DNA from 3 places in the Pseudomonas sp. JL27(2026) genome. Region 3 is predicted to be linked to each of the others. Evidence: predicted binding sites of a transcription regulator. Region 3 holds the regulator's gene; each other region holds the start of a gene.
The links. Region 3 encodes FliA, which starts transcription of late flagellar genes. Its sites were predicted from a motif close to CTAAAGTTTNNNNNNNNNNNGCCGNTAA; they were not measured.

Region 1: AC1Z1G_RS25460 (methyl-accepting chemotaxis protein) is a predicted target of FliA. The motif match lies at 5,797-5,824, and genes of this name have one in related genera.
Region 2: AC1Z1G_RS09350 (methyl-accepting chemotaxis protein) is a predicted target of FliA. The motif match lies at 2,388-2,415, and genes of this name have one in related genera.

What each region holds. Positions count from the first base shown of each region.
Region 1 covers NZ_CM167794.1:5,558,396-5,568,844, reverse strand. The annotation lists gene AC1Z1G_RS25505 (aspartate carbamoyltransferase catalytic subunit) at 1-314, opposite strand, end outside; gene pyrR (bifunctional pyr operon transcriptional regulator/uracil phosphoribosyltransferase PyrR) at 341-847, opposite strand; gene ruvX (Holliday junction resolvase RuvX) at 943-1,380, opposite strand; gene AC1Z1G_RS25490 (YqgE/AlgH family protein) at 1,380-1,949, opposite strand; gene AC1Z1G_RS25485 (TonB family protein) at 2,130-3,029, opposite strand; gene gshB (glutathione synthase) at 3,131-4,084, opposite strand; gene pilG (twitching motility response regulator PilG) at 4,346-4,750, shown strand; gene pilH (twitching motility response regulator PilH) at 4,808-5,173, shown strand; gene AC1Z1G_RS25465 (chemotaxis protein CheW) at 5,184-5,723, shown strand; gene AC1Z1G_RS25460 (methyl-accepting chemotaxis protein) at 5,828-7,888, shown strand; gene AC1Z1G_RS25455 (Hpt domain-containing protein) at 7,926-10,449, shown strand, end outside.
Region 2 covers NZ_CM167794.1:2,052,855-2,063,303, reverse strand. The annotation lists gene acnA (aconitate hydratase AcnA) at 1-1,118, shown strand, start outside; gene AC1Z1G_RS09355 (lysostaphin resistance A-like protein) at 1,426-2,217, shown strand; gene AC1Z1G_RS09350 (methyl-accepting chemotaxis protein) at 2,446-4,011, shown strand; gene AC1Z1G_RS09345 (hypothetical protein) at 4,397-4,897, shown strand; gene AC1Z1G_RS09340 (alpha/beta family hydrolase) at 5,002-5,688, opposite strand; gene ccoN (cytochrome-c oxidase, cbb3-type subunit I) at 5,789-7,213, shown strand; gene ccoO (cytochrome-c oxidase, cbb3-type subunit II) at 7,225-7,833, shown strand; gene AC1Z1G_RS09325 (cbb3-type cytochrome oxidase subunit 3) at 7,837-8,061, shown strand; gene ccoP (cytochrome-c oxidase, cbb3-type subunit III) at 8,058-9,011, shown strand; gene ccoN (cytochrome-c oxidase, cbb3-type subunit I) at 9,494-10,449, shown strand, end outside.
Region 3 covers NZ_CM167794.1:1,775,439-1,785,887, reverse strand. The annotation lists gene AC1Z1G_RS08020 (ParA family protein) at 1-593, opposite strand, end outside; gene motD (flagellar motor protein MotD) at 642-1,529, opposite strand; gene AC1Z1G_RS08010 (flagellar motor protein) at 1,542-2,282, opposite strand; gene AC1Z1G_RS08005 (protein-glutamate methylesterase/protein-glutamine glutaminase) at 2,282-3,397, opposite strand; gene AC1Z1G_RS08000 (chemotaxis protein CheA) at 3,448-5,697, opposite strand; gene AC1Z1G_RS07995 (protein phosphatase CheZ) at 5,725-6,513, opposite strand; gene AC1Z1G_RS07990 (chemotaxis response regulator CheY) at 6,535-6,906, opposite strand; gene fliA (RNA polymerase sigma factor FliA) at 7,073-7,813, opposite strand; gene fleN (flagellar synthesis regulator FleN) at 7,810-8,640, opposite strand; gene flhF (flagellar biosynthesis GTPase FlhF) at 8,755-10,074, opposite strand; gene flhA (flagellar biosynthesis protein FlhA) at 10,086-10,449, opposite strand, start outside.

The DNA.
Region 1 (10,449 bases), 2.3 Mb from region 3:
TCGAGCAGGGTTTCGCCCTTGCTCGCCGACGAGGTGGACACGTTCAGAGTGATCACGTCCGCCGACAGCCGCTGGGCCGCGAGTTCGAAGGTGGTGCGGGTGCGGGTGGAGTTCTCGAAGAACACGTTGCACACGGTCTTGCCGCGCAGCAGCGGGACTTTCTTGACCGCCCGGGCGCCGACTTCAAGGAACGAGTCGGCGGTGTCGAGGATTTCCGTCAGCAGCTCGCGGCGCAAACCGTCGAGCGAGAGGAAGTGGCGCAGTTGGCCCTGGTCGTTGAGCTGCAGCGGGCGCTTGGTTTCTAGAGGCGTCATCGCAATGGACTCTTTAAAAGGGCGAGTTAAATGGCGAGGTCTTGAAGTTCGAGTTGCAGCGGGTCGGGGCCGGTCAACTTGACCCGTTCGTGGGCGGCCAGTGACAGGGTCGCGCCGACCACGTTCGGGCGGATCGGCAGCTCGCCGGCGTCCAGGTCCAGCAGGCAAACCAGGGTGACGCTGGCCGGACGGCCGTAATCGAAGAGTTCATTCATGGCGGCGCGGATGGTCCGGCCGCTCATCAGTACGTCGTCGATCAGCACCAGGTGCTGGCCTTCGATTTCGAACGGCAGCGCCGAGGGACGTACTTGCGGGTGCAGGCCGTTCTGGCTGAAGTCGTCGCGGTAGAAGGAAACATCCAGCGTGCCCAGCGGCGAATCGCTGCCCAGCTCCTGGAGCAAGGCCTGAGCGACCCACACGCCACCGGTGCGAATGCCGATGTAACGCGGTTCGCTGATGTTACGTTTGGCCAGATAGGCATCAAGCCGGATAGCCATCTGGCTGATCAGCTCGGCGGGATTGGGCAGGCTCATGGTTGCTCCTTCGTGGGCCCGAGCCGATGCGTGCACAGTGCGGCGCGGGGTGTCGCTAAGTAGAGCCGCGGTCACGGCTCTTCAGGATTCGGTGTTCAGGACTCGAACAACGCGCCGTTTTCATCGAGCCAGCCTTGCAGCAGCAGGGCGGCGGCGATGGCGTCGACCGGGTTGTCGCGATAAGTGCCTTTCTGCCCGCCCTGTGCCCGCCGTTCGCCTTTGGCCTCGAAGGTGGTCAGGCGTTCATCGTGGGTATAGAAGGGCAGGTTGTAGCGGCCATTCAGGCGGCGGGCGAACTTCTCGGCCCGCAAGCACATGTCACTCGGCGTGCCGTCCATGTTCAGCGGCAGGCCGACCACCACGGCGTCGGGTTTCCATTCCTTGATCAGGGCTTCGACCTGATTCCAGTCGGGAATGCCGTTTTGGGCTTTCAACGTGCACAGCTCGCGGGCCTGGCCGGTAATCACCTGGCCGACGGCGACGCCAATCTGTTTGGTGCCGTAGTCAAAACCCAGTATCAGACGCAGGGCCATCAGGCGTGCCCCGCTTGGCTGGTGAGCAGGCTGAGGTTGACGCCCAGATGCCTGGCCGCGGCGTCGAGGCGCAGTTCGCTGCTGGTATTGAACAGGATGTCGGCTTCGAACGGGCAAGTCAGCCAGGCATTGTCGGCCAGTTCGGCTTCCAGTTGCCCGGCTTCCCAACCGGCATAGCCGAGGGCGATCAGGCTTTTAGCCGGGCCCACGCCGTCAGCGATGGCGAACAGCACGTCCTGAGAGGTGGACAGGGCGAGGCCGTCGAGTTCGACGGTTGCCTGGTACTTCGGCCCGATGGGGTGCAACACAAAACCGCGATCGGTCTGCACCGGGCCGCCGGTAAAGATCGGCACGTGCTGGCAGAGTACTGGCGGCTCGATGTCGGGGCGCAATTGTTCAAGAATGTCCGCCAGGCTCAGGTCTTGCGGGCGGTTGATTACCAGCCCCATAGCCCCATTGGCGGTGTGCTCGACGATGTAGGTCAAGGTGTGAGCAAAGTTCGGGTCGGCCATGTGCGGCATGGCGATCAGGAAGTGATGCTTGAGGTAGCTGGGGCTGACGTTCTTCATGTGCGCTAGTGTGGCGTTGGAGGGGCAAACTGACAAGCTGGGGATGCCGCAATTTGGCAGTCTACAGCGATCAAATGTGGGAGCGGGCTTGCTCGCGAAGACGTCGTGTCAGTCGACATCAATGTTGAATGACCGACCGCATTCGCGAGCAAGCCCGCTCCCACAAGGGATTTGCGCTGGTCAGTTGCTGGAGAGCTTGTCCCCGCGCGCAAACTTCCAGGTGCGGATGATTTCCAGTCGATCGATATCCGACAGATCGCCGGTAAACGGGGCGAATGGCGCTGCCAGTCGCACGATCCGTTGTGCGGCCTGATCCAGCAGCGGCTGGCCGGAGGACTCCAGCACCAGCACTTCATAGAGCGAACCGTCGCGGTTGATCGAGACCATCAGGCGCAAATTGCCGTAGATCTGCTTGCGCCGGGCTTCGTCCGGGTAGTTCAGGTTGCCGATGCGCTCGACCTTCTTGCGCCACTCGTCTTTGTACCAGGCACCTTTGTCGCGCATGGTCGACGCCGCGCTCAGGCGATGGATGCGCGGGCGCTTGGCGTATAGCTGTTGTTCGTGGGCCAGTTCGGCTTCCAGGCTGGCGATGTCGCTGGACAGCTGCGAGCTGTCGAACGTCGGTGTCGCGGCCTTGGGCGTCGGCTCTGCCTTGACCTCTTCTTTCTTGGTCGCGGCTTTCTTTGGCGCGGGGGCGACAGTGGTCACTGCCGCTTTCGGCGCGGCTTCCGGCACCTGGGGTTTGACCGAGGGTGGAGGCGTGACTTTCTGGACCTTGTTGTCCTGGAACGGCGCGATCTCGGTGGTCTTGGGAATCGCTTTTTTATCCAGGGTGCCGCTGCCTTGCTGGTTTTCCTGGGCGAGGAAATCGGCTTTTTTAGGCTTGGTTTCGCTTTTGAACGTGGCGAGGGTGATTTCCAGGGTTTTGCTGATCTGCTTGGGTTCGACAAGGGAGAACCCGACGCCCAACAGCAAGGCCAAGTGAATCAGCGCTGCAAGAAACAGGGTAAAACCGAGGCGATCGGCCGGGCGCACGCCACTGTGGGCGAGTTCGGGGGGCAGATCGGAAGGGAGTGTCATCAGCGGTTCGACATCACAAGAGGCATCACAAAAACCAACATCACGCGTTTCACAGGCGGCGCATGATAACGCAATGTTGGTTCCTGCTTGTTTGTTCTACATCACTTGGCTTTAAGCTTCTGATCGATGGCAGCCATCAGCATTTCGCCGATGTTCGTGCCAAAAGCGTTGTCGATCTCGCGAATACAGGTCGGGCTGGTGACGTTGATTTCCGTCAGGTGCTCGCCGATCACGTCGAGGCCGACGAACAGCAGGCCCTTTTCACGCAACGTCGGGCCGACCTGTGCAGCGATCCAGCGGTCCTTGTCAGTCAGCGGGCGGGCTTCGCCACGACCACCCGCGGCCAGGTTGCCACGGGTTTCGCCAGCGGCCGGAATCCGCGCCAGGCAGTAATCCACCGGTTCGCCGTCGATCATCAGGATGCGCTTGTCGCCGTCCTTGATTGCCGGCAGGTAAGCCTGGGCCATGATCTGCTGGGCACCCAACGCTGTCAGGGTTTCCAGGATCACCGACAGGTTCGGATCGCCCGCGCGGTGACGGAAGATCGAAGTGCCGCCCATACCGTCCAGCGGCTTGAGGATCACGTCGCCGTGTTTGGCGGCGAACTCGCGCAGCACGTCGGCACGGCGGCTGACCACGGTCGGCGGCGTGCACTGCGGGAACAGCGTGGCGAACAGCTTTTCATTGCAGTCGCGCAGGCTTTGCGGCTTGTTGACCACCAGCACGCCCGCGCGCTCGGCTTGCTCCAGCAGGTACGTGGAGTAGACGAATTCCATGTCGAACGGCGGGTCCTTGCGCATCAGGATCACGTCCAGATCGCTCAGCAGCGCGTCGGTTTCGGCTTCCAGCTCAAACCATTTTTCCGGGTTGGCGAACACCTTCAATGGGCGCATGCGTGCCCGGGCTTCACCTTCGCTTTGGTACAGGTCGCGCTGTTCCATATAGAACAGCGTCCAGCCGCGTGCCTGGGCGGCCAGCAGCATGGCCAGCGAACTGTCCTTTTTATAGGCAATGCTGGCGATAGGGTCCATGACAATCCCGACGCGAACGCTCATGGGTGTTTCCTCGAAAATGGGCTGGCCCGACTCTGGATAAAAAGCAGGGCAAAAAATGACGTGAAAAAGTGGCGTCAGAGTGGCGCCCAGTGTGTTCCCGGTCAAGGAAAAACCACCTCGCCGGTTGCTCGATAGATTGCCGCCAGCGACTGTGCTAAAAAGGCTGCCATGCTACGTAGAAGCCTTGAACATCAAGGGCTTCACGCATTGAAAACCCGTGCATCGACAAAATCGAATCCTAGTGGCGATGGTAGAGCAGATATGGAACAGCATTCCAACGCCTTGAAGGTCATGGTCATCGACGATTCGAAAACCATACGCCGCACGGCCGAAACGTTGTTGCGCAACGTCGGCTGCGAGGTGATTACGGCGGTCGATGGTTTCGATGCCCTGGCCAAGATTGCCGATCATCATCCGGGGATCATTTTTGTCGACATCATGATGCCGCGTCTGGATGGTTATCAGACCTGCGCTTTAATCAAGAACAACAGTGCGTTCAAGTCCACGCCAGTGATTATGCTGTCGTCCAAGGACGGCCTGTTCGACAAGGCCAAGGGGCGCATCGTCGGTTCCGACCAGTTCTTGACCAAGCCTTTCAGCAAGGAAGAACTGCTGGGTGCGATCCAGGCCCATGTCCCGGGTTTTGCCGCCGTTTCGCCGCAGTAGGACACGCACAGCGACACCCGGCCAACGGGCCAGGCGTCTATATGAATGGGGAAGACCATGGCACGTATTCTGATCGTCGATGATTCGCCGACTGAAATGTACAAACTGACCGGCATGCTCGAAAAGCACGGCCATGAAGTGTTGAAAGCCGAAAACGGCGCTGATGGCGTGGCCCTGGCCCGCCAGGAAAAGCCCGACGCCGTGCTGATGGATATTGTCATGCCGGGCCTCAACGGTTTTCAGGCGACCCGCCAGTTGACCAAGGACCCGGACACCGGCCACATTCCGGTGATCATCATTACCACCAAGGATCAGGAGACCGACAAGGTCTGGGGCACCCGCCAGGGCGCCAGGGATTACCTGACCAAACCGGTGGATGAAGAAACACTGATCAAAACCCTGAACGCCGTTCTGGCCGGCTGAGCCGTTGGCCATGGCCGAGTCGCTGACGGCGTTCGAACTGTTGTTGCAGATCGATGCGCGCTGCCGCTTGCTGGCGGCTGATTTGCCGTCCCAGCACACCCGCCAGCACGGCTGGAGCGGGATCGGTTTTCGCATTGGCGAGCGCTGGTACGTGGCGCCGATGGGGGAGGTCAGCGAAGTGCTGCACGAGCCCCGTTTCACTCAGTTGCCCGGCGTCAAGCCATGGGTTCGCGGTGTGGCTAACCTGCGGGGGCGGCTGCTGCCGGTCATGGACCTGTGCGGTTTTTTCGGTGTCGAGCTGTCGACGGTGCGCAAGCAGCGGCGGGTGCTGGTGGTCGAGCATAACGAAGTGTTTGCCGGGTTGATGGTCGATGAGGTGCTGGGTATGCAGCACTTTGACCAGAGCAGTTTCAGGCCTGATGTGGCGGACACGGCGCAAGGTCCGATGGCGGCGTTTATCAAGGGGCGGTTCGAGCGCGAGCAATGCTGGCAGGTGTTCAGCCCGTTTGCCCTGGCGCAATCACAGAGCTTCATGAACGTAGCCCTGTAACTGCAGACTTTTGTGGGAGCAGGCTTTTGTGGCGAGGGAGCTTGCTCCATCGCCACAGGTACTTTGGTGAGTTCTAAAGGGTGTTGGTTAACAGGCGAGGATTGATGACAAAAGCAAAAGCAGGCAAGCCAACGGAAGGGTCGCGCAGCCGGTCGCAGATCATCGTGCTGTTCATCGCACTGATCATTTTCATCGTGTTGCTGTTCGCCAACTTCGCCTACCTCAACACCCAGGCTACCTACGACAAACAGTACATCGGCCACGCCGGTGAGCTGCGCGTGCTGTCCCAGCGCATCGCCAAGAACGCCACCGAAGCGGCGGCCGGCAAGGCTGCGGCGTTCAAGCTGCTGAGCGATGCACGCAACGACTTTGCCCAGCGCTGGAGCTTTCTGAAGAAAGGCGACCCGACCACCGGCCTGCCGCCCGCGCCGTCGACCGTGCGCCCGGAAATGCGCGCCGTGCAGCTGGACTGGGAGCGCCTGCTGAAGAACACCGACGCGATCCTCTCCAGCGAACAGACTGTGTTGTCCTTGCATCAAGTTGCCGCGACTCTGGCCGAAACCGTGCCGCAGTTGCAGGTCGAGTCCGAAAAAGTCGTCGACATCCTGCTCCAGCGCGGCGCCCCCGCCACGCAGGTCGCCGTGGCCCAGCGTCAGTCGTTGCTGGCCGAACGGATTCTCGGCGCGGTCAACACCGTGCTGGCCGGAGACGAAAACGCCCAGCAGGCAGCCGACGCCTTCGGCCGTGATGCCGCGCGTTTCGGCCAGGTGCTCACGGGCATGCTCCAGGGCAACCCGGCGCTGAAGATCAGCCAGGTAGAAGACCGCGATGCCCGCGCCCGCCTGACCGAGATTGCCGAGCTGTTCGAGTTCGTCTCCGGCTCCGTGGATGAAATTCTCGAAACCTCCCCCGAACTGTTCAAGGTGCGCGAGTCGGCGAGCAATATTTTCAGCTTGTCCCAGACCTTGCTCGATGAAGCGTCGCACCTGGCCAGCAGCTTTGAAAACCTGGTGGGTGGGCGCACCACCGACACCATCGGCGGTTACGTGCTGGGCTTGCTGGCGCTGGCCTCGATCATCCTGATCGGCTTGGTGATGGTCCGTGAGACCAACCGCCAGTTGCAGGAAACCGCCGAGAAGAACGAGCGCAATCAGAACGCGATCATGCGCCTGCTCGATGAAATCGCAGACCTGGCCGACGGTGATCTCACGGTGACGGCTTCGGTGACCGAAGACTTTACCGGGACCATCGCCGACTCGATCAACTATTCGGTCGACCAGTTGCGCGACCTGGTGGCGACCATCAACCTTACGGCCGGTCAGGTCGCGGCGGCCGTGCAGGAAACCCAGGCCACGGCCATGCACCTAGCCCAGGCGTCCGAGCATCAGGCCCAGCAGATTTGCGAAGCATCGGCTTCGATCAACGAAATGGCCCAGTCCATCGACCAGGTGTCGGCCAACGCTGCCGAGTCCTCGGCGGTGGCCGAGCGCTCGGTGGAAATCGCCAACAAGGGCAACGAGGTGGTGCACAACACCATCCACGGCATGGACAACATTCGCGAGCAGATCCAGGACACCGCCAAGCGTATCAAGCGTTTGGGCGAGTCTTCGCAGGAGATCGGCGATATCGTCAGTCTGATCGATGACATTGCCGACCAGACCAACATCCTGGCCCTCAACGCGGCGATTCAGGCTTCCATGGCGGGCGACGCCGGGCGCGGTTTTGCGGTGGTGGCCGATGAAGTGCAGCGTCTGGCCGAGCGCTCGTCGGCGGCGACCCGACAGATCGAAACCCTGGTGCGGGCGATCCAGACGGACACCAACGAAGCGGTGATTTCCATGGAACAGACCACCACTGAGGTGGTGCGCGGTGCGCGGCTGGCGCAGGATGCCGGAGTGGCTCTGGAGGAAATCGAGGGCGTGTCGAAAACCCTCGCGGCGCTGATCCAGAGTATTTCCAATGCGGCGCAGCAACAGACGTCGTCGGCGGGTCAGATTTCCTTGACGATGAACGTGATCCAGCAGATCACCACGCAGACCTCGTCGGGCTCGACCGCCACCGCCGAGAGCATCGGCAACCTGGCGAAGATGGCCAGCCAGTTGCGCCGTTCGGTATCGGGTTTCACCTTGCCGACGGCCCCTGCGCGAGACGCCGGTCAGGCCTGATCCCTGAACGCGGTGAATGAATTTGACTGGAGTGGTTATGGGTGATCGGCACGACTATGTGGCCCTCGAATGGGTCAAGGGCGAAATTGCCGAAACGCTGAAGCAGGCTTCTCTGGCCCTCGAAAACGTGGCCCTCGACACCCTGGCCGAGGACCCGCAGGTGACGCCGGCCATCGACGAGTGCCTGGCCTGCATCCATCAGGTCCACGGCAGCCTGCAAATGGTCGAATTCTACGGCGCGGCCCTGCTTGCCGAAGAAATGGAGCAACTGGCCGGTGCCTTGCAGCAGAACCGCGTCAGCCATCGCGACGAAGCGATTCATGTGTTGCAACAGGCCTTGGGCCAGTTGCCGATCTACCTCGACCGCGTTCACAGTGCCCGCCGCGATTTACCGCTGGTGGTGTTGCCGCTGATCAACGACCTGCGCAGTGCCCGGGACGAGAGCCTTTTGTCGGAAACCAGCCTGTTCAGCCCGCACCTGCCGGTGATCGCACCACTGGACGCCGCGGCGCTGGCGCAGCTTGAACCTCCCGACCTTCCGGGCATGCTGCGCAAGGCCCGGCAACTGCTGCAAATGGGCCTGGTCGGCCTGCTGCGTGAACAGGACGATGAAACCAACGTCGGCTACCTGGCCAAGGTCTTCGCCCGCCTGGAAGGGTTGTGCCGCAACTCGCCGTTGAACCCGCTGTGGCAAGTGGCGTCGGCGCTGGTCGAGGGCATGGCGCAAGGCAGCATCGCCAACAGCCCCGCGTTGCGCAGCCTGTTCAAGGACGCCGACAAGGAACTCAAGCGCCTGCTTGAGCAGGGCATGACCGGGATCAATGAACCGGCCCCGCCCGAGTTGCTCAAGAGCCTGTTGTTCTATATTGCCAAGGCCCAATTCCCCAGCGCGCAGATGCATACCATGAAAGAACGTTACGGACTGGATGAGGCGCTGCCGGACAGCGCCATGGTCGATGAGGAGCGCGCCCGCCTGGCCGGCCCTGACCGCGACGCCATGCGCTCGGTACTCGCCGCGCTGTGCGAAGAGCTGGTGCGGGTCAAGGAGCGGCTTGACCTGTTCGTGCGCAGCGACCGGCAGCACACCTCGGACCTCGACAGCCTGCTGGCGCCGTTGCGGCAGATCGCCGACACCCTGGCAGTGCTGGGTTTCGGCCAGCCGCGCAAGGTCATCATCGATCAGTTGGCGGTGGTCCAGAGCCTCGCCCAGGGCCAGCGCGAACCCAATGACGCGACCCTGATGGATGTCGCGGGTGCGTTGCTTTACGTCGAAGCGACCCTGGCCGGAATGGTCGGCACCGTCGAACCGGAAAGCCGTGAAGAAAGCCGCCTGCCGACCACCGACCTGACGCAGATCCACCAGATTGTCATCAAGGAAGCCCGCATCTGCCTGCAACAGGCCAAGGACATGATCGTCGACTACATCGACGCCGACTGGGACCGCCAGCACCTGCAACCGCTGCCGGCCCTGTTGACCCAGGTGCGTGGCGCGCTGGCGATGATTCCGTTAAGCCGTGCGGCGAGCCTGCTGGAAGCCTGTAACAGGTTTATCCGCGAGCACCTGCTGGTGGATCAGGCCCAGCCCGGCTGGCAGCAACTCGACCACCTGGCGGATGCGATCACCAGCCTGGAATATTATCTGGAGCGTTTGAGTGACGATCACGAAGCGCCCGGCGAGGCGCTGCTGGACGTTGCCGAGCGAAGCCTCGCGGCGCTGGGCTACGTCCCTCGCGAGCCGCAGGTGCCGTTGCTCAATGACGTGCTTGCCCCCGACGAAGCGCAGGTGATGCAGGACCTGCAAGCGCTGGGCGATCCGCAGGTGGTGCAATCCCTGGCCGAGGTGCTGGCCAGCCCGGTGTCCGCCGTGAACCCGCCAGCCCTCAACACGCCGGGCAGCCTGTTGCCGCCGCCGCTCGGCGAGGCGCCAGTGGATGACGAGCTGCGTGAAGTGTTCCTTGAGGAGACCGACGAAGTCCTCGACGTGCTGCGCGAGTACCTGCCGCGCTGGTCCGCCAGCCCTGACAGTGCCTCGGTCCTGGGTGAGTTGCGCCGGGCCTTCCATACCTTGAAGGGCAGCGGGCGGATGGTCCGTGCGCTGGTCCTCGCCGAGCTGGCCTGGGCGATGGAAAACCTGCTCAACCGCGTGCTGGAACGCAGCGTCGAACCCGGTGCGGCGGTGCAGCAGCTGTTGGCCGATGCTTTGGAATTGTTGCCCGAACTGGTGGACGAATTTGCCGCTAATGGCCAGCGCCAGCGCGATGATGTCGACCGCCTGGCCGCCCGTGCCCATGCGCTGGCCAAGGGCGATGAGCCTGCCCCGGAAGGTGTGTCACCCCAAGATGCCGCACTCGATCCGCAGTTGCTGGAGATCTTCCGCAACGAGGCCGAAACCCACCTCGCCAGCCTTAACCGCTTTCTCGATCAGGCCGCCGAGCACATGCCCTTGCAGGCCAGCGACGAGTTGCAACGCGCTCTGCACACCCTCAAGGGCAGTGCGTCGATGGCTGGTGTGTTGCCGATCGCTGAGCTGGCGGCGCCGCTGGATCACCTTGCCCGCGAGT
Region 2 (10,449 bases), 280 kb from region 3:
ACCTGGCCGTCGCCTCGGTGTTGTCCGGCAACCGCAACTTCGAAGGCCGCGTGCATCCACTGGTGAAAACCAATTGGCTCGCGTCCCCGCCGCTGGTCGTTGCCTATGCGCTGGCCGGCAGCGTGCGACTGGACATCAGCAGCGAACCCCTCGGCACCGGCAAGGACGGCAACCCCGTCTATTTGCGCGATATCTGGCCCAGCAGCAAGGAGATCGCCGACGCGGTGGCGCAAGTCGACACCGCCATGTTCCACAAGGAATACGCTGAAGTGTTTGCCGGTGACGCACAGTGGCAAGCGATTGAAGTGCCGCAAGCGGCGACATACGTGTGGCAGAAGGACTCCACCTACATCCAGCATCCGCCGTTTTTCGACGACATCGCTGGCCCGCCACCGGTGATCAAGGACGTGAGCGGTGCGCGGATACTGGCCCTGCTGGGCGACTCGGTGACCACCGACCACATCTCCCCTGCCGGCAACATCAAGGCTGACAGCCCGGCCGGGCGTTACCTGCGCGAACAGGGTGTGGAGCCGCGCGACTTCAACTCCTACGGCTCACGCCGTGGCAACCACGAAGTGATGATGCGCGGTACCTTTGCCAACATCCGTATTCGTAACGAAATGCTCGGTGGCGAAGAAGGTGGCAACACGGTCTACATTCCGACCGGCGAGAAGCTGCCGATCTACGACGCAGCCATGCGTTATCAGGCATCGGGCACGCCGCTGGTGGTGATCGCCGGCCAGGAATATGGCACCGGCTCCAGCCGCGACTGGGCCGCCAAGGGCACCAACCTGCTGGGCGTCAAAGCGGTGATCGCCGAGAGCTTCGAACGGATTCACCGCTCCAACCTGGTGGGCATGGGCGTGTTGCCGTTGCAGTTCAAACTCGACCAAAACCGCAAAAGCCTGAACCTGACCGGCAAGGAAACCCTGAGCATTCAGGGCCTGACCGGCGTCGAGTTGACGCCGCGCATGAACCTGCCGCTGGTGATCACCCGAGAGGACGGTAGCAGCGAGAAAATCGAGGTGCTGTGCCGGATCGATACGCTAAACGAAGTCGAATACTTCAAGGCCGGAGGGATCCTGCATTACGTACTGCGACAGTTGATTGCATCCTGACGTTGCACAGGCAAAAGCACTGCCTTCGGGCGTAATGCCAGTCAGTCAAGGTACGTAACCGGTGGGAGCGGGCTTGCTCGCGAAGAGGGCATTGCATTCAGCATCAATGTTGACTGTGACGCCGCTTTCGCGAGCAAGCCCGCTCCCACAGGTTGTACGCCTTAACTGACAGGTATTACTTCAGGCAGTGTTTTCTTGTTGGGCTGTCCTACAAGACACATGCCGTTATAATCACGCCCCGCGAATCGCCTCGACGGCGATGCTTTCCCTGCTTTCACGCAAAACCCCGCACCACAAGGATTCTCGAATGCCCGCACTGCCATGGACCTATCTGGCACTCCTCTGCACCGGCTACGGCTGGGCGCTCATCTACGGGCAACTGGGCTGGCTGGCGGCGATACCCGTCGCACTGCTGGTGGGTTCCGGCATTGCCGTACGCCAGCAGCAACACCGTTACGCCCGCTATTTCGGTCACGCGCTGTTCGTGGTCCTGGCGCTTGCACTGGCCATGCACTGGCTGCCCGGTTTCTACAACGGTCGCGCCATTGCCCCACAACGCTTCACCGACGATGCCGTGCCGTTCTCCCTGTACCTGAATCAGGACAAACCCCTGATTGGCTTTTGGCTGTTGCTGGCCTGCCCATGGATTGTCGGCCGCCGCTCCCTGCGCCTGTCATTGTCTGCCACCGCCGTGGCGCTGCCCCTGAGCGTCATTGCCGCCCTGGGTGGCGCGATGCTGCTGGGCATGATCGGCTGGGCGCCCAAATGGCCCGACCAGGCCTGGCTCTGGGTACTCAATAACATGTTGCTGGTAACGCTGGTCGAGGAAGCGCTGTTTCGCGGTTACATCCAGGGCGGCCTGAGCCGCCAGTGGAAACACCTGCGCCATGGCGAACACATGGCCCTGCTGTGCGCCGCCCTGCTATTCGGCCTCGTTCACGCGGGCGCTGGCTGGCAATGGGTGCTCTTGGCAAGCATTGCCGGGGTCGGCTATGGTCTGGCGTACCGCTTTGGCGGCCTGAGTGCAGCCATCGCCACCCACTTCGGCTTGAACCTGCTGCACTTCGGTCTGTTTACCTACCCGATGCTGGCCCGATAATTTTTCAATACCCTGGCGCTGAAGGCCTCACGGTCGAGATCAGCGCCGTCACCGTTCAGGATGAACACCGTGCCCCTCTCAAGCCAGACTTACCCTTCGCCATCTACGTCAAACACTGCCCGACGCCAAGCGCGCCAGTGAGACACCGTACTCAAATATTGAAATTTTATTTCAATATATTCATGTCGCCGCCGACAACCTTTCAAAGCCTTGCGGATTGAAAAAGCCATGCGTAATAACCAGCCCATAACACAACGCGAACGGACCTTCCCGGCTCAGCAACGGTTGATCTCGACAACCGACGCAAAAGGCGTGATCACCTACTGCAACGACGCTTTCGTCGAAATCAGCGGGTTTTCTCGTGAGGACCTGATCCGTGCGCCGCACAACCTGGTTCGTCACCCCGACGTCCCGGCTGCGGTCTTCGCGCACATGTGGGGCACACTGAAACAAGGCTTGCCATGGATGGGCATTGTCAAGAATCGCTGCAAGACCGGTGACCACTACTGGGTTAACGCCTACGTGACACCGGTGTTCGACGGCAATCAGGTGATCGGTTACGAGTCGGTGCGGGTCAAGCCTACCGCCGAGCAGATCCGCCGCGCCGAAGCACTCTACCAACGCATCAACCAGGGCAAGTCCGCTATTCCAAAAACCGATAAATGGCTGCCCGTGCTGCAGGACTGGCTGCCGTTTATTCTGGTCAGCCAACTGAGCTTCATGATCGGCGCATCCCTGAATTCTCATTGGGGCTTTGTCCTGGCTGCCGGCCTCTCCGTTCCACTGGGCCTGATGGGCCTGAGCTGGCAACAACGCGGCCTCAAGCGCCTGCTGCGCCTGGCCGAGCAGACCACCTCCGACCCGCTGATTGCGCAGATGTACACCGACAGCCGTGGCGCGCAGGCGCGCCTGGAAATGTCCATCCTCAGCCAGGAGGCACGCCTGAAAACCTGCCTGACCCGCCTGCAGGACACGGCCGAACACCTGACCGAGCAAGCGAAACAGTCCGACACCCTGGCGCACAACAGCTCCAGCGGCCTGGAACGCCAGCGCGTCGAGACCGAGCAAGTGGCCACCGCCGTCAACCAGATGGCCGCCACCACCCAGGAAGTCGCCAGCCACGTGCAGCGCACCGCTGACGCCACCCAGGAAGCCAATCGCCTGACCGGTCGCGGCCGCGACATTGCCGGTGAAACCCGCGAAGCCATTCAGCGCCTCTCGGAAGTAGTCGGCGAAACCGGCCTGACCGTGACCCAACTGGCCAAGGACAGCGACGAAATCGGCGGCGTGGTCGATGTGATCAAAGGCATTGCCGACCAGACCAACCTGCTGGCCCTAAACGCCGCTATCGAAGCGGCCCGCGCCGGTGAAATGGGCCGGGGGTTTGCAGTGGTGGCCGACGAGGTTCGTCAACTGGCGCAACGTACCAGCGAATCCACCGGGCAGATTCACACCCTGATCGCCAAGCTCCAGCAAACCGCCAGTTCCGCGGTGCAAACCATGGAAGCCGGCCATCGTCAGGCCGAAGAAGGCGTGGCGCGCGTGCTTGAAGCGGACCAGGCGCTGGTGGGAATCAGCGAAGCGGTGGCCAACATCACCGACATGACCACCCAGATCGCCGCCGCGACCGAAGAGCAAAGCTCGGTAGCCGAGGAGATCAGCCGCAACATCAGCACCATCGCCGCCCTCGCCGACCAGACCTCGGAACAAGCCCAACACTCGGCAAAACTGAGTGAAGAGCTGACCCGCACGGCTCACACGCAGTACTCGTTGGTGGAGCGCTTTAACCGCTAACCCTTATTGATCGAGCAAGAGGCGGGGTTGCCCCGCCGCCCCCTCACCACCGTACGTACGGTTCCGTAGAGGATTTTTACCTCCAAGTCAGTAGCGTGACCACCACAGCCAAACTGGTTGCGCTTACGCGCCATACCTGGCACACCCATAACAAAAAACCCGAAAGGTTAAACTTTCGGGTTTTTCATTTCTGGCCTATCGCAAATCAGTGCCGCCCCACCCTCTAATAATCACCAGCAAGTCAACCAGCATACTTATCGCCCGGTGAATAGCTGTCAGAGTTGACAGTAGACCGTCAACTTTCACAGGAGTATCTATTAGCCGAATGGCCAACACACCCGTTGGTCACTGGTGCACGGTTTAAACTTCAGGGAGCGTCTTAAAAATGCAAGTACATGAACACTTCATTCCGAAAGATGGCGAAAGCCAACCGCCTGACAACGATTTCCGTTGGACCCAAGGCCAAGGCGAAGATCAAATTATTGGTGAGTTTGCAAGATTCGCGAAAATTACACTCTACGGCCACCCAGAGTGGCCGGCCGATATAGGAATGGGCAAAAAATACTGGCGAATTAACGGAGCCAATTACAATTATTTGGTTGATCAGCCGAATTATCTCGGTTTTATATTTCTAGTGCCTTACCTCGACGAAGAACTGATGGTGGAGACCTACGAGTATGAGGGCACGTTCGGGAAAGGCCTAGACGCTGCAATTGTATACACAATCGACAATGGACCAATACTCGTTAATTCCGCCCCTGATGTTGCCGAACTCACCATTAAGCTCGACCCACGGACGGGTAAGCTTCAAGGAGAGTTCCGAGTCCGATACCTCGACCTTCATAAGCATTTAGACGCAGCAGGCACATTCAACATGACACTGTAGTGGGTGAACCCTCCGCCGCTCATCCCAGAGCGCAAGTAATACTGACTGTCAGGCCTCGTTCGCGATCTTTCTCGCGAATGCGACCTTGACGGCCACTACAACGGTCACAGCAGAAATTCGACCACCTTCCCCGCCGCAGCTGTCAAATGCTGCTCATGGGTAAACCCCGAGGCCTTCAGTGGCTTCAAATCATGGTCTCCCGCCGCCAGCCAGAACACCTCGATGCTCGGTGACAATACGTAACCTTCTACTGCCTGGCGGTTACCCAGCGCATCACGCTCACCCTGCACAATCAACGTCGGCGTTTTCAACCCGGCCAGATGCTCGACCCGAGGTTTCTCCGGCTTGCCCACCGCATAAAATGGATAACCCAAACACACCAGCCTGTCGGCGCCCAGCTCATCCACCAGCAAACTGGCCATGCGCCCGCCCATGGACTTGCCGCCGATGGCCAGGCGCCCAGTGACATGGCGTCGCACCTGGGCGTACACCTCACGCCAGCACTCGAGCAGTTTCGGGGCCGGATTGGGTGGGCGCTTGCTGCCATCCAGACGCCGTTGCGCCATGTACGGAAACTCGAAACGCAGCACGTTGACGCCTTGTGTGGCAAGGCGTGCAGCGATGTCGGCCATGAAGCTGCTGTCCATCGGCGCGCCCGCGCCATGGGCAAGGATCAAGGTCACCGGTGCGCCCGACACCGCCGATGAGGCGCTATCCCACAGCCAACCGTGATCCTGCACGCACTGCGCCCATTGATCCCCGTCAATACTGGCATTGTGCTCTTTGTCCATGCTTGCCTCGCTTTTTAGTCTGCCTATAACTCCAGGCGAAGGAAGCGTCTTGCCTCGCGCAAGCGCGCATTGATTTCGCCTGAACCGTGGATGGGGAACCATGAACACTTCTGTAAGTACCGCCTATAACTACAAGGTGGTCCGCCAATTCGCCATTATGACGGTGGTGTGGGGCATCGTCGGCATGGGGCTCGGGGTTTTTCTCGCAGCTCAATTGGTCTGGCCCGAACTCAACTTCAACCTGCCGTGGACCAGCTTCGGTCGCCTGCGCCCGCTGCACACCAACGCGGTGATCTTCGCCTTCGGTGGTTGCGCACTGTTCGCCTGCTCCTTCTACTCGGTGCAACGCACCTGCCAGGCCCAACTGTTCGCGCCGAAAATCGCCGCGTTCACGTTCTGGGGCTGGCAACTGGTGATCCTGCTGGCGGCCATCAGCCTGCCACTGGGCTACACCAGCACCAAGGAGTACGCCGAGCTGGAATGGCCGATCGACATCCTGATCACCATCGTCTGGGTCGCTTACGCCATCGTGTTCTTCGGCACGCTGATGAAGCGCAAGACCAAGCACATCTACGTGGGCAACTGGTTCTTCGGCGCGTTCATCATCACCGTGGCGATTCTGCACATCGTCAACAACCTGGAACTGCCGGTCAGCCTGACCAAGTCCTACTCGGTGTACGCCGGTGCAACCGACGCCATGGTTCAGTGGTGGTACGGCCATAACGCCGTAGGCTTCTTCCTCACTGCCGGTTTCCTGGGGATGATGTACTACTTCGTGCCGAAACAGGCCGAGCGTCCGGTGTACTCCTATCGCTTGTCGATCGTGCACTTCTGGGCACTGATCACCCTCTACATCTGGGCCGGCCCGCACCACCTGCACTACACCGCGCTGCCGGACTGGGCTCAGTCGCTGGGCATGGTGATGTCGCTGGTACTGCTGGCACCGAGCTGGGGCGGCATGATCAACGGCATGATGACGCTCTCGGGCGCTTGGCATAAGTTGCGCAGCGACCCGATCCTGCGCTTCCTGGTCGTGTCCCTGGCGTTCTACGGCATGTCGACCTTCGAAGGCCCGATGATGGCCATCAAGACCGTCAACGCCCTGTCCCACTATACCGACTGGACCATCGGCCACGTACACGCTGGCGCCTTGGGCTGGGTTGCGATGATTTCGATCGGTGCGCTGTACCACATGATCCCGAAAATCTTCGGTCGCCCGCAGATGCACAGCATCGGCCTGATCAACGCGCACTTCTGGCTCGCGACCATCGGCACCGTGCTCTACATCGCGTCGATGTGGGTCAACGGCATCGCCCAAGGCCTGATGTGGCGCGCAGTCAACGAAGACGGCACCCTGACCTACTCCTTCGTCGAAACCCTGGTGGCCAGCCACCCAGGCTTCGTCGTGCGGCTGATGGGCGGTGCGATCTTCCTCACCGGCATGTTGCTGATGGCCTACAACGTCTGGCGCACCGTGCGGTCCGCCGAGCCCGCTGAAGTCGCCGCCGCTGCGCAGATGGCCTGAGGAGTCCCGCCATGAGACACGAAACAATTGAAAAAAACGTCGGCCTGCTGATGCTGCTGATGGTCTTCGCCGTCAGCATCGGCGGTTTGACCCAGATCGTTCCACTGTTCTTCCAGGACGTCACCAACAAGCCGGTCGAGGGCATGAAGCCCTACACCGCCTTGCAACTGGAAGGCCGTGACATCTACATCCGCGAAGGTTGCGTGGGTTGCCATACCCAGATGATCCGCCCGTTCCGCGCCGAAACCGAACGCTACGGCCACTACTCGGTCGCCGGCGAAAGCGTCTGGGACCACCCGCACCTGTGGGGTTCCAAGCGTACCGGTCCAGACCTGGCCCGCGTAGGCGCGCGCTACTCGGACGACTGGCACCGCGCTCACCTGTTCAACCCGCGCAACGTTGTGCCCGAGTCGAAAATGCCCGCCTACCCATGGCTGGTCACCCGACCACTGGACAGCAGCCTGACCGAAACCAAGATCCGGGCCATGCGCACCCTGGGCGTGCCGTACACCGACGCCGATATCGAGGGCGCCACGGCCTCGCTCAAGGGCAAGACCGAAATGGACGCACTGGTCGCCTACCTGCAAGTGCTCGGCACCGTTATCAAGAGCAAGAGGTGAGCCATGGGTTTTGAACTCAGTACTGGAATGATCCGTGGCCTGGGCACGCTGGTGGTGATGATCGCCTTCATCGGCCTGTCGATATGGGTCTTCAATGCCAAACGCAACCCGGAGTTCGCCCAGGCACGGCTGCTGCCGTTCGCCGACGAACCGTTGCCCGGCGCCGCCGGGACTCAACCTGATGACTCGCAACCCCAAGAGCCTGCAACAAGGAGCATTCGGCCATGACCACCTTCTGGAGTACGTGGATCTGCGTACTGACCATTGGCAGCCTGATCGGTCTGACCTGGCTGCTGGTCGGCACCCGCAAGGGCGAGACCAAGGGCAGCGTCGACCAGACCATGGGCCACAGCTTCGACGGCATCGAGGAGTACGACAACCCATTGCCACAATGGTGGTTCATGCTGTTCGCCGGCACGCTGGTGTTTTCCGTCGGTTACCTGATCCTTTATCCGGGCCTGGGTAACTGGAAAGGCATCCTGCCCGGCTATGAAAACGGCTGGACCGGCGTGCATGAATGGGAAAAGGAAATGGCCAAGGCCGACGCCAAGTTTGGGCCGATCTTCGCCAAATTCTCAGCCATGTCCGTAGAAGAAGTCGCTAAAGACCCGCAAGCGTTGAAAATGGGCGGCCGCCTGTTTGCATCCAACTGCTCGGTCTGCCACGGCTCGGATGCCAAGGGCGCGTTCGGCTTCCCGAACCTGGCCGACAGCAGCTGGCGCTGGGGCGGCAGTGCCGACACCATCAAGGCCACCATCATGGGCGGGCGCGTTGCGGCGATGCCGGCCTGGGGTGATGCGCTGGGTGAGGCAGGCGTGAAAAACGTCGCGGCCTATGTTCGTCACGGCCTGGCCGGCCTGCCGCTGCCAGCCGACAACGACGCAGACCTGCAAGCCGGGCAACAGACGTTCAGCACCACCTGCGCGGCCTGTCACGGCCCAACTGGCCAGGGCCTGGAAATCATGGGCGCACCCAACCTGACCAAACCGGCAGCTTTCATCTACGGCACCAGCCTGGCGCAGCTACAACAGACCATCCGCCATGGTCGCCAGGGCCACATGCCGGCGCAGGCCGAACTGCTCGGCGCTGACAAAGTGCAACTGTTGGCCGCTTACGTGTACAGCCTGTCGCAAGGCGCTTCCGCCGAATCTGCACAGGCTCAAGCCAAAAGCGAGTAAATCCTCACTGCTTCACTGCCGCATCCGCTCGGATGCGGCAGTTCCCTGCCTCTGCGCGACCAAGTGTCGCACCCTCCGATGGTCCGCCTTTCAACTCTCAAGTTTCGGGTCTAAGCTTGCCCGGAAGCGGACTGGCAACAGCCGGTCACAGGCCACGCGTATCCGAAGCGTTCGACGATTGTGCAGGGTGACAGGCCGCAAAGGCTGGTAGATACCGGCTGTCGCGCAAATTGCCATCCGTCACCTGCCCTCCTCGTTTGAACACACCCAGTTACAACTGACCCGACCCCCTCGCCTTTTTCGTCCGCCGGGACATTTTGCCACAGGGCAATTTTGTCCCTACGCGGCGCATGGAAAGGCCGCAGAATCAGCTTTTGAAAGCATTGACCCAGGTCATGGCGCGTTGCAATGACCCCCCGCTTTCTCCATACTTGCGGCCGATTTTTATCCCTAATAAAACACCCAAACCGTGGAACCTTAGAATGAGCACAGCAATCAGTCCGACTGCTTATAACTATAAGGTAGTCCGCCAGTTCGCCATCATGACGGTGGTCTGGGGGATCCTTGGCATGGGGCTCGGTGTCTTCATCGCCTCGCAACTGGTCTGGCCGGAATTGAATTTCGGCCTGCCATGGACGAGCTTTGGACGCCTGCGCCCACTGCACACCAACCTGGTGATTTTCGCCTTCGGTGGTTGTGCATTGTTTGCCACTTCTTACTACGTCGTGCAGCGAACCTGCCAAACGCGACTGATTTCCGACAGCCTCGCGGCCTTCACCTTCTGGGGATGGCAAGCGGTGATCGTCGGCGCGATCATTACCTTGCCGTTGGGTTACACCACCACCAAGGAATACGCGGAACTGGAATGGCCCTTGGCTATCCTGCTGGCTATCGTCTGGGTCACCTACGGTCTGGTGTTCTTCGGCACCATCACCAAGCGCAAGACCAAGCACATTTACGTGGGCAACTGGTTCTACGGTGCCTTCATCGTCGTGACGGCGATGCTGCACATCGTCAACCACGCCTCGCTGCCGGTCACGTTCTTCAAGTCCTACTCGGCCTACGCCGGTGCGACGGATGCCATGATCCAGTGGTGGTACGGCCATAACGCGGTAGGTTTCTTCCTGACCACCGGCTTCCTGGGGATGATGTACTACTTCGTTCCGAAACAGGCCGAACGTCCGATCTACTCGTATCGCCTGTCGATCGTGCACTTCTGGGCACTGATCACCCTGTACATCTGGGCCGGCCCGCACCACCTGCACTACACCGCGCTGCCGGACTGGGCTCAGTCGCTGGGCATGGCGATGTCGATCATCCTGCTGGCACCGAGCTGGGGCGGCATGATCAACGGCATGATGACCCTGTCGGGCGCCTGGCATAAGCTGCGTACCGACCCGATCCTGCGTTTCCTGGTCGTGTCCCTGGCGTTCTACGG
Region 3 (10,449 bases):
CCGAGGGACGCCTGGGTCCGGCGGTCGAACAGCGTCGGCACGATGCTGAACGGCAGCGCCTGTTTGCGCGAACGGTTGATCATCGCCAGGGTGTTGACCATGCGCTCCAGGCCTTTGACGGCCAGGTGTTCGGTCTGCACCGGGATCACCAACTGCTGGCTCGCCGCCAGGGCGTTGACCATCAACACGCCGAGCAACGGCGGGCTATCGATCACGGCGTAATCGAAGTCCTGCCACAACTGCGCCAGGCTCTTGGCGATCACCAGCCCCAACCCACTCTGGCCAGGCGACTGACGCTCAAGGGTGGCCAACGCGGTGCTCGATGGCAGAAGGGAAATACGTTCGTCGCTGGTGGGCATCAACAGCTGGCCGGGCAGGCCTTGCGGCACTGTGCCCTTGTGCAGGAACAGGTCATAGCAGCTGTGTTCCAGGCTGTCAGGGTCATAGCCGAAGTAACTGGTCATGGAGCCGTGGGGGTCGAGGTCGACCACAACCACGCGCTTGCCCGCCTCGGCCAGCAACCCGGCTAAAGCGATGGAGGAAGTGGTTTTACCAACACCACCCTTTTGATTGGCAACTGCCCAGACTCTCATTCAAATTGTTCCTCTCGGTCGGGCAGGCCCGACCGAGGAATAGCTGAGTTACAAAGCGGGTGACGGAGAATTGACGGCACTCTCGCGTCCCGGCGACTTGACAGGCGTCGGTGCAGTTTGTGTGCCAGCACGCTTCAATGCCGCATCAGGCGTCGCATGGGCGGTGCCAGTGCCAGTCAGGCTGCGACGTACATCGAGGTTACGTGACACCACCAACACCACACGGCGATTGCGCGCCCGACCTTCGGCGGTGGCGTTATTGGCCACCGGCTGGAACTCGCCATACCCCACCGAGGCCAGCCGCCCAGGGTTCACACCCTGCATGGCCAGCATGCGCACGATGCTCGCCGAACGCGCCGAAGACAGCTCCCAGTTGGTCGGGTACTGCGCGGTGCGGATCGGCTGGTCGTCCGTGAAGCCTTCAACGTGGATCGGGTTATCGAACGGCTTCAGAATCGCCGCGACCTTGTCGATGATGTTGAACGCGATGTCGCTCGGCATGGCGTCGCCGCTGCCGAACAGCAGGCTGGAGTTCAATTCGATCTCGACCCACAGTTCATTGCCGCGAATGGTCATCTGGTTGGAACTGATCAGATCACCAAACGCTGCGCTGATGTCATCGGCGATGCTTTTGAGCGGGTCCTTGCTGGCCTGACTGATGCCGGCGTCGACCTGGTCGCTGTCCTTGATCAGAGGCTGCGCCGGGGTGACGGTCTTCGGTCGCTCGTCACCGATCGGAATCGGCTTGAGGGCACGGTCCGAATCGGTGAATACGCCGATCAGCGCCTCGGAAATCACCTTGTACTTGCCCTCGTTGATCGAGGAGATCGAGTACATCACCACGAAGAAGGCAAACAGCAGTGTGATGAAGTCCGCGTAGGACACCAGCCAGCGTTCGTGGTTTACGTGTTCTTCAGGTTGGCGACGACGTGCCATGAGGTTATTCCCTTAATCCATGAAGCCCTGAAGCTTCAACTCAATGGAGCGAGGGTTTTCACCTTCGGCGATCGACAAAATGCCTTCCAACAACATTTCGCGATAACGCGACTGCCGCAATGCGATTGACTTGAGCTTGGCGGCAATCGGCAACAACACCAGGTTGGCGCTGGCCACGCCGTAGATGGTCGCAACGAACGCCACGGCAATGCCGCTGCCCAGTTGCGACGGATCGGCGAGGTTGCCCATGACGTGAATCAGGCCCATCACCGCACCGATGATGCCGATGGTCGGCGCGTAGCCGCCCATGCTTTCAAAGACTTTCGCGGCTTCGATGTCACGACTCTCCTGGGTGTAGAAGTCCACCTCCAGGATGCTGCGAATCGCTTCCGGTTCGGCACCGTCCACCAACAGTTGCAGGCCTTTGCGCGAGTAGCTGTCAGGTTCGGCGTCAGCCACCCCTTCCAGCCCCAGCAAACCTTCCTTGCGGGCGGTCAGGCTCCAGTTCACCACGCGATCGATGCCACCGGCCAGATCGACGTGAGGTGGAAACAGAATCCAGCCAAGGATCTGCATGGCACGCTTGAAGGCGCTCATCGGCGACTGCAACAACGCAGCACCGATGGTCCCGCCCAGCACGATCAACGCTGCCGGGCCGTTGGCCAAGGCACCGAGATGACCACCTTCCAGGTAGTTGCCACCAATGATGGCGACGAACGCCATGATGATCCCGATAAGGCTTAACACATCCATCAGATACAAGCCTCGGCCAGGTGCTTGCCGATCTCGTCAAGGCTGTAAATCGCGTCTGCCAGATCGGCTTTGACGATCGCCATCGGCATGCCGTAGATCACGCAGCTGGCTTCATCCTGGGCCCAGACCGCACTGCCGCCCTGCTTGAGCAGGCGAGCGCCTTCACGACCGTCGGCGCCCATGCCGGTCAACACGACCGCCAGAACTTTGTCGCCGTAGGACTTGGCCGCCGAACCGAAGGTGATGTCCACGCACGGCTTGTAGTTCAGACGCTCGTCGCCCGGCAGGATTTTCACCGCGCCACGGCCATCGACCATCATTTGCTTGCCGCCAGGCGCCAATAGGGCCAGGCCCGGACGCAGGATGTCGCCATCCTCGGCTTCCTTGACGCTGATCTTGCACAGCTTGTCCAGACGCTCGGCGAAGGCCTTGGTGAAAGCTGCCGGCATGTGCTGGATCAGTACGATCGGTGCCGGGAAGTTCGCAGGCAACTGGGTCAACACCCGTTGCAGTGCAACCGGACCGCCCGTGGACGTACCGATGGCCACCAGCTTGTAGGATTTGCGCTTGGGTGCCGGCGACGAAGGGCTGGCCGCTGCCGCCCGGGTCGGCGCGGGTGCCGGTGCCGGACGCGCCGGGGCGCTGCCGCCAAACGTAACCGGCGCAGGGGCGGCGGCCGGAGCTGGAGCTGGAGCGCTGTAAGCACTGAAACGACGATTACTGCGCGAGATGCTGTGAACCTTCTCGCACAGCAGTTGCTTGACCTTCTCGGGATTGCGCGAGATGTCTTCGAAATTCTTCGGCAGGAAGTCCACCGCACCGGCATCCAGCGCGTCGAGGGTTACCCGGGCACCTTCATGCGTCAGCGAGGAGAACATCAACACCGGCGTCGGGCAGCGCTGCATGATGTGCCGCACTGCCGTGATGCCATCCATCATCGGCATCTCGTAGTCCATGGTGATCACGTCTGGCTTGAGGGCCAGGGCCTGATCAATCGCCTCTTTACCGTTGGTCGCCGTACCGACAACCTGGATGCTCGGATCCGCTGAAAGAATTTCCGAGACGCGGCGGCGGAAAAACCCCGAATCGTCCACCACCAGGACTTTGACTGCCATAAACACTCCGTTAGGCGCAGCGGGACCTCTGCGGCCCCGCCCCACCAGAATCAAATACGCCGTGCGGCGTAACGCTTGAGCATGCTCGGAACATCGAGAATCAGCGCAATGCGGCCGTCACCGGTAATGGTGGCGCCGGACATGCCCGGGGTTCCCTGGAGCATTTTGCCCAATGGCTTAATGACCACTTCTTCCTGGCCGACCAGTTGATCGACGACAAAGCCGATCCGCTGGGTGCCAACCGAAAGGATCACCACGTGGCCTTCACGCTGCTCTTCGTGAGCGGCAGAGCTGACGAGCCAACGCTTGAGGTAGAACAGTGGCAGCGCCTTGTCGCGCACGATCACCACTTCCTGGCCATCGACCACGTTGGTACGCGACAGGTCGAGGTGGAAGATCTCGTTGACGTTCACCAGTGGGAACGCGAACGCCTGGTTGCCCAGCATGACCATCAGGGTCGGCATGATCGCCAGGGTCAACGGGACCTTGATGACGATCTTCGAGCCCTGGCCCTTGGTCGAGTAGATGTTGATCGAACCGTTGAGCTGGGAAATCTTGGTTTTCACCACGTCCATGCCCACGCCACGACCGGACACGTCGGAGATCTCGGTCTTGGTCGAGAACCCTGGGGCGAAAATCAGGTTGTAGCACTCGGTGTCGCTCAGGCGGTCGGCAGCATCCTTGTCCATCACGCCGCGTTTTACCGCGATGGCGCGCAGGACGTTCGGGTCCATGCCTTTACCGTCATCGGAAATCGACAGCAGGATGTGATCACCCTCCTGCTCGGCCGCCAGGATGACCTTGCCGCCACGGGACTTGCCCGAAGCTTCGCGCTCTTCCGGCGACTCGATACCGTGGTCGACCGCGTTGCGCACCAAGTGGACCAACGGGTCGGCCAGGGCCTCGACGAGGTTCTTGTCGAGGTCGGTTTCTTCGCCGACCAGCTCCAGGTTGATCTCTTTCTTGAGCTGGCGCGCCAGGTCACGAACCAGGCGCGGGAAGCGCCCGAAGACCTTCTTGATCGGCTGCATCCGGGTCTTCATGACCGCGGTTTGCAAGTCGGCGGTGACCACGTCGAGGTTCGACACAGCCTTGGACATGGCTTCGTCACCGCTGTTGAGGCCCAGACGGACCAAGCGGTTACGCACCAGTACCAACTCGCCGACCATGTTCATGATTTCATCGAGCCGTGCGGTATCGACGCGCACGGTGGTCTCGGCTTCACTGGTCGGTTTTTCCGGTGGCGGCGTCGCAGCAGCACGAGCCGGAGCCGGCGCTGGGGCCGGAGCAGCGGCTTTCGCTGTTTCAGCCTTGGCTGGCGCAGCTTTGGCTTCTGGCGCCTTGGCCACCGGCTTTGGCGCGGCCTTGGCAACAGGTGCAGCCACTGCCGCCGTAGCCGAACCGGCCACTTCGGTGAACTTGCCTTTGCCGTGTAACTCGTCGAGCAGCGATTCGAACTCGTGATCGGAGATCAGGTCGCTGCCGGCTGCAGCCGCGGTCGGTGCCGCTTGTGCCGGAACCGAAGCAATGGCCGAGTCCAGCGCATCAACGGCAAAGGTGCCTTTGCCGTGCAACTGGTCGAGCAACGCTTCAAATTCGTCGTCGGTAATATCGGTATTGGCTGGCGTCGATGCAGGTGCCGCCGGCACTGCCGGTGCTACCACGGCATCCACCGCGAACTGACCTTTGCCATGCAGTTGGTCGAGCAAGGACTCGAACTCGGCATCGGTAATTTCATCACTGCCTGGCGCAGCAGCTTCTGCCGCAGCCGCTGGGGCTTCGGCCTGCTCCTTGACTGCATTCAGCGAGTCGAGCAGTTGTTCGAATTCGTTGTCGGTGATGTCGCCCGATTCGCTTTCAGCGACCGGTGCCTCAACCACTTCTTCGACCACGGGCGCAACCTCGGCCGAGGCCGGTTCGGCCAGGCGAGCCAATGCCGCCAGCAGCTCCGGCGTCGCTGCCGTGATCGGTGCACGCTCGCGGACTTCGCTGAACATGCTGTTCACCGCGTCGAGCGCTTCGAGAACCACGTCCATCAATTCCGAGTCGACGCGACGTTCACCCTTGCGCAGGATGTCGAACACGTTTTCGGCGATGTGACAGCACTCCACCAGCTCGTTGAGCTGGAGGAAGCCGGCGCCCCCTTTTACAGTGTGAAAACCGCGAAAAATTGCATTGAGCAAGTCCGCATCATCCGGTCGGCTTTCAAGCTCGACCAGCTGTTCGGACAGTTGCTCTAGAATTTCGCCGGCCTCAACCAGGAAATCCTGAAGGATCTCTTCATCGGCGCCGAAGCTCATTAATGGGGTGCTCCTACAGGTCTAAACCTAAAATCCAAGGCTGGAAAGCAAATCGTCCACATCGTCCTGACCGGACACAACGTCTTCACGTTTATCGGCATGAATCTGCGGACCTTCACCCTGCGTGAGATGTTTTTGTGGATCTTTTTCGGCCAACATCGCTTCGCGGTCATGTTCGATGCCTGCAAAGCGGTCGACTTGACTGGCCATCAGCACGAGTTTGAGCAGATTGCTTTCGACTTCGGTGACCAATTGGGTCACACGCTTGATGACTTGCCCGGTGAGGTCCTGGTAGTCCTGAGCCAGCAGAATGTCATTGAGGTTGTTCGACACGGTCTGAGTGTTCTCGACGCTGCGCGTCAGGAAACCGTCAACGCGCCTTGCCAGCTCACGAAATTCCTCGGCACCGACTTCACGCCGCATGAACCGGCCCCAGTCCGCACTCAAGGCCTGGGCATCAGTGCTCAGGCCATTGACCAGCGGGGTGCTGTTCTCGACCAGGTCCATGGTGCGATTGGCTGCGGCCTCGGTCAGCTTGACCACATAGGACAGGCGTTCGGTGGCATCCGTGATCTGCGACACTTCCTCGGCTTGAGGCATGTGCGGGTCAATCTGAAAATTGACGATCGCGCTGTGCAGCTCGCGAGTGAGCTTGCCAACTTCCTGGTACAGGCCGCGATCACGGGTCTGATTGAGCTCATGGATCAGTTGCACCGCGTCACCGAACTTGCCTTTTTCAAGGCTGTCGACCAGTTCGCGGGCATGTTTTTTCAGGGTCGATTCAAAATCGCCCTGTGAAGATTCGTTGTGCTCCATAGCTCCCCCGTGGCGGATGCATCAACCGATGCGTTCGAAGATTTTTTCGATCTTGTCTTTCAACGCCTGGGCCGTGAAGGGTTTGACCACATAGCCGTTAACGCCGGCCTGAGCCGCTTCGATGATCTGCTCGCGCTTGGCTTCAGCGGTCACCATCAGTACAGGCAGGTGCTTGAGCTTTTCATCGGCACGCACGTGACGCAGCAGATCGATACCGGTCATGCCAGGCATGTTCCAGTCTGTTACCAGAAAGTCGATGCTTCCGCTGTTGAGCACAGGGATGGCGGTAATGCCGTCGTCTGCCTCGACCGTGTTGGTGAACCCAAGGTCACGCAACAGGTTTTTTATGATCCGCCGCATCGTTGAGAAGTCATCAACGATGAGGATTTTCATGTTCTTGTCCAATTCGACCTCCAAGCAGTCTTAAACGCGCTCAGCACCTGAACGCGCCATTTCAATCAATCCGGCGTAACACTCAACGACTGTCTGGAGTACAACGGGCCGAGACCGGTTCAGCCTAAGCCGTACCAGCCTCGTTCGCAGCGCCCCACACGGCCTGTCAACGCGCTCGCCACTCCCCCAAACGCCCCCGCAAACGGGCCGCGCACTGGCTGTGTAACTGGCTGACCCGCGATTCGCTGACCCCCAGGACCTCACCGATTTCCTTGAGGTTCAGCTCTTCGTCGTAGTACAGCGCCAACACCAGTCGCTCACGCTCCGGCAAATTGGCAATCGCGTCCGCCAGCGCAGCCTGGAAACGTTCGTCTTCCAGGTCACGCGACGGCTCGAGATGAGCACTCGCGCCATCCTCATGCAGCCCTTCATGCTCGCCGTCCTGCAACAGATCGTCGAAGCTGAACAGCCGGCTGCCCAAGGTGTCGTTCAAAATCCCGTAATAATCATCGAGACTCAATTGGAGTTCGGCCGCAACCTCGTGATCTTTAGCGTCACGGCCGGTTTTAGCTTCAATCGAGCGAATTGCGTCGCTGACCATGCGGGTATTGCGGTGGACCGAACGCGGCGCCCAGTCCCCCTTGCGTACTTCATCGAGCATCGCCCCACGTATGCGGATACCCGCATACGTCTCGAAGCTTGCGCCTTTGCTTGCGTCGTACTTGGTCGACACTTCGAGCAAGCCGATCATCCCGGCCTGGATCAAATCCTCGACCTGGACACTGGCCGGCAGGCGAGCCAGCAGGTGATAGGCAATACGCTTGACCAGTGGCGCATAGCGCTCGATCAATTCGTACTGGGCGTCACGTGCCGACTTTTTGTAAAGGTTGTAACCGCTGGCTGTCATAGCACAGGTCCTGCCGTTTGTTGCACGAGACGCTCGACGAAAAACTCCAGGTGCCCGCGCGGGTTGGCAGGCAACGGCCAGGTATCGACCTTCTGTGCAATGGCCTTGAACGCCAGCGCGCACTTGGAACGCGGAAAGGCTTCATAGACCGCACGTTGCTTCTGCACTGCCTTGCGCACGCTCTCGTCGTAGGGAACGGCACCGACGTATTGTAAGGCGACGTCCAGGAAGCGGTCCGTGACCTTGGTCAACTTGGCGAACAGATTGCGGCCTTCTTGCGGGCTTTGCGCCATGTTGGCCAGCACGCGGAAGCGATTCATGCCGTAATCGCGGTTAAGCAGCTTGATCAGGGCATAGGCATCGGTGATCGAGGTCGGTTCATCGCAGACCACCAGCAAAACCTCTTGCGCGGCGCGGACAAAACTGACTACCGAGTCACCAATACCGGCAGCGGTGTCTATGACAAGCACGTCGAGGTTGTCGCCGATATCGCTGAAGGCCTGAATCAGGCCGGCATGCTGGGCAGGGCTCAGGTGAACCATGCTCTGGGTGCCGGAAGCTGCCGGAACGATACGAATACCGCCAGGCCCCTGCAATAACACGTCGCGCAGCTCACAACGGCCTTCGATGACGTCGGCCAAGGTATGTTTGGGTGTCAGCCCCAACAGGACGTCGACGTTCGCCAGACCCAGATCGGCATCCAGCAGCATGACGCGCCTGCCAAGCTCGGCGAGAGCCAGGGACAAGTTAACTGACACGTTAGTCTTCCCGACGCCACCTTTGCCGCCGGTCACCGCGATCACCTGTACGGGATGCATGCTGCCCATGTTCTTTCTTTACCTTGTCTTGCTTAGACGCGGGCTACATAACTGGCTGCGCGTTCACACTGGAACAATGCATGGCAGTCCGTCGATGTAGGTACAAATCTATTCATTAATACCTCAGCCAACCCGCTTGGTCGGGCTGTGGTAGAGATCAGCGAACATGTCAGCCATGGCTTCTTCGCTGGGTTCTTCCTGCATTTGCACACTGACGGCGCGGCTGACCAGTTGGTGGCGGCGCGGCAGGTGCAGGTCATCCGGGATACGCGGCCCATCCGTGAGATAGGCAACGGGCAATTCATGACTGATGGCCAGGCTCAACACTTCGCCCAGGCTTGCCGTTTCATCCAGTTTAGTCAGGATGCACCCGGCCAGCCCGCAGCGCTTGTAACTGTGATAAGCGGCGGTCAGTACCTGCTTCTGGCTGGTGGTAGCCAGAACCAGATAATTCTTCGACTTGATGCCACGCCCGTTCAGGCTTTCCAACTGCATGCGCAATGCCGGATCGCTGGCTTGCAGGCCGGCGGTATCGATCAACACCACACGCTTGCGCAGCAGCGGATCGAGGGCTTGCGCCAGGGACTGGCCCGGATCGACATGGGTCACGGAAACGTTGAGGATCCGGCCCAGGGTCTTGAGCTGTTCCTGCGCACCAATACGGTAGCTGTCCATGCTCACCAGCGCGATATTTTGCGCGCCGTACTTGAGCACATAACGGGCAGCCAGCTTGGCCAGGGTCGTGGTCTTGCCCATGCCGGCAGGGCCGACCATGGCAATCACGCCACCTTCTTCAAGCGGTTCGATTTCAGGCGTGCTGATCATCCGCGCCAGATGCGCCAGCAGCATGCGCCAGGCTTGGCGAGGCTCTTCGATTTCGGTAGTCAGCTCCAGCAAATCGCGGGACAACGGGCCGGAGAGACCAATACGTTGCAGGCGACGCCAGAGGTTGGCCTGGGCCGGACGGCTGCCTTGCAGTTGATTCCAGGCCAGGGAGCCGAGCTGGACTTCCAGCAACTCACGCAGGCCGTTTAGCTCGAAACGCATCGAGTCGAACGCGCGCGGATCAACGCCGGTGCTCGCCGCAGGGGCAGGCGCCGGACGCTTGGGTTCAGCGTAGGTCGGCTCAATCAGCGGCTCGGCCGCGGTCAGCGGCAAACCGGCGAACAACTGCCGATTGGTACTCGCGTCGCTGTCGCCACGCAGGCTCAGCTCGGCTTGAGCCGTGACAATGCGTGACTGGGTCTTGCGCAACTCGTCTTCGAGCTCGATGTTCGGCACACGCGGCGCCAGAGCCGACAGCTTGTAATCCAGGGCAGCCGTCAACTCGACACCACCGGCGATCCGGCGATTACCAATAATGGCGGCATCAGCGCCCAGCTCATCACGAACCAGTTTCATGGCCTGACGCATATCGGCGGCGAAAAAACGCTTAACTTGCATAAACCACTACCTCAGCCGTTGGGCCCTACTGTCGCAACGATGGTCACTTGCTTGTTGTCCGGGATTTCCTGGTACGCCAACACGTGCAAACCAGGAACCGCCAGACGTCCGAATCGCGAGAGCATGGCGCGAACCGGACCGGCTACCAGCAGAATCACTGGATGACCTTGCATCTCTTGTCGCTGCGCGGCTTCGATCAACGAACGCTGCAGCTTCTCTGCCATGCTTGGCTCCAGCAGAACGCCCTCTTCCGAGCCTTGTCCTGCCTTCTGCAGACTATTGAGCAATATTTGTTCCAACCTTGGCTCCAAGGTGATCACAGGCAGCTCAGACTCAGTGCCTACAATGCTTTGGACGATGGCGCGCGACACGCCG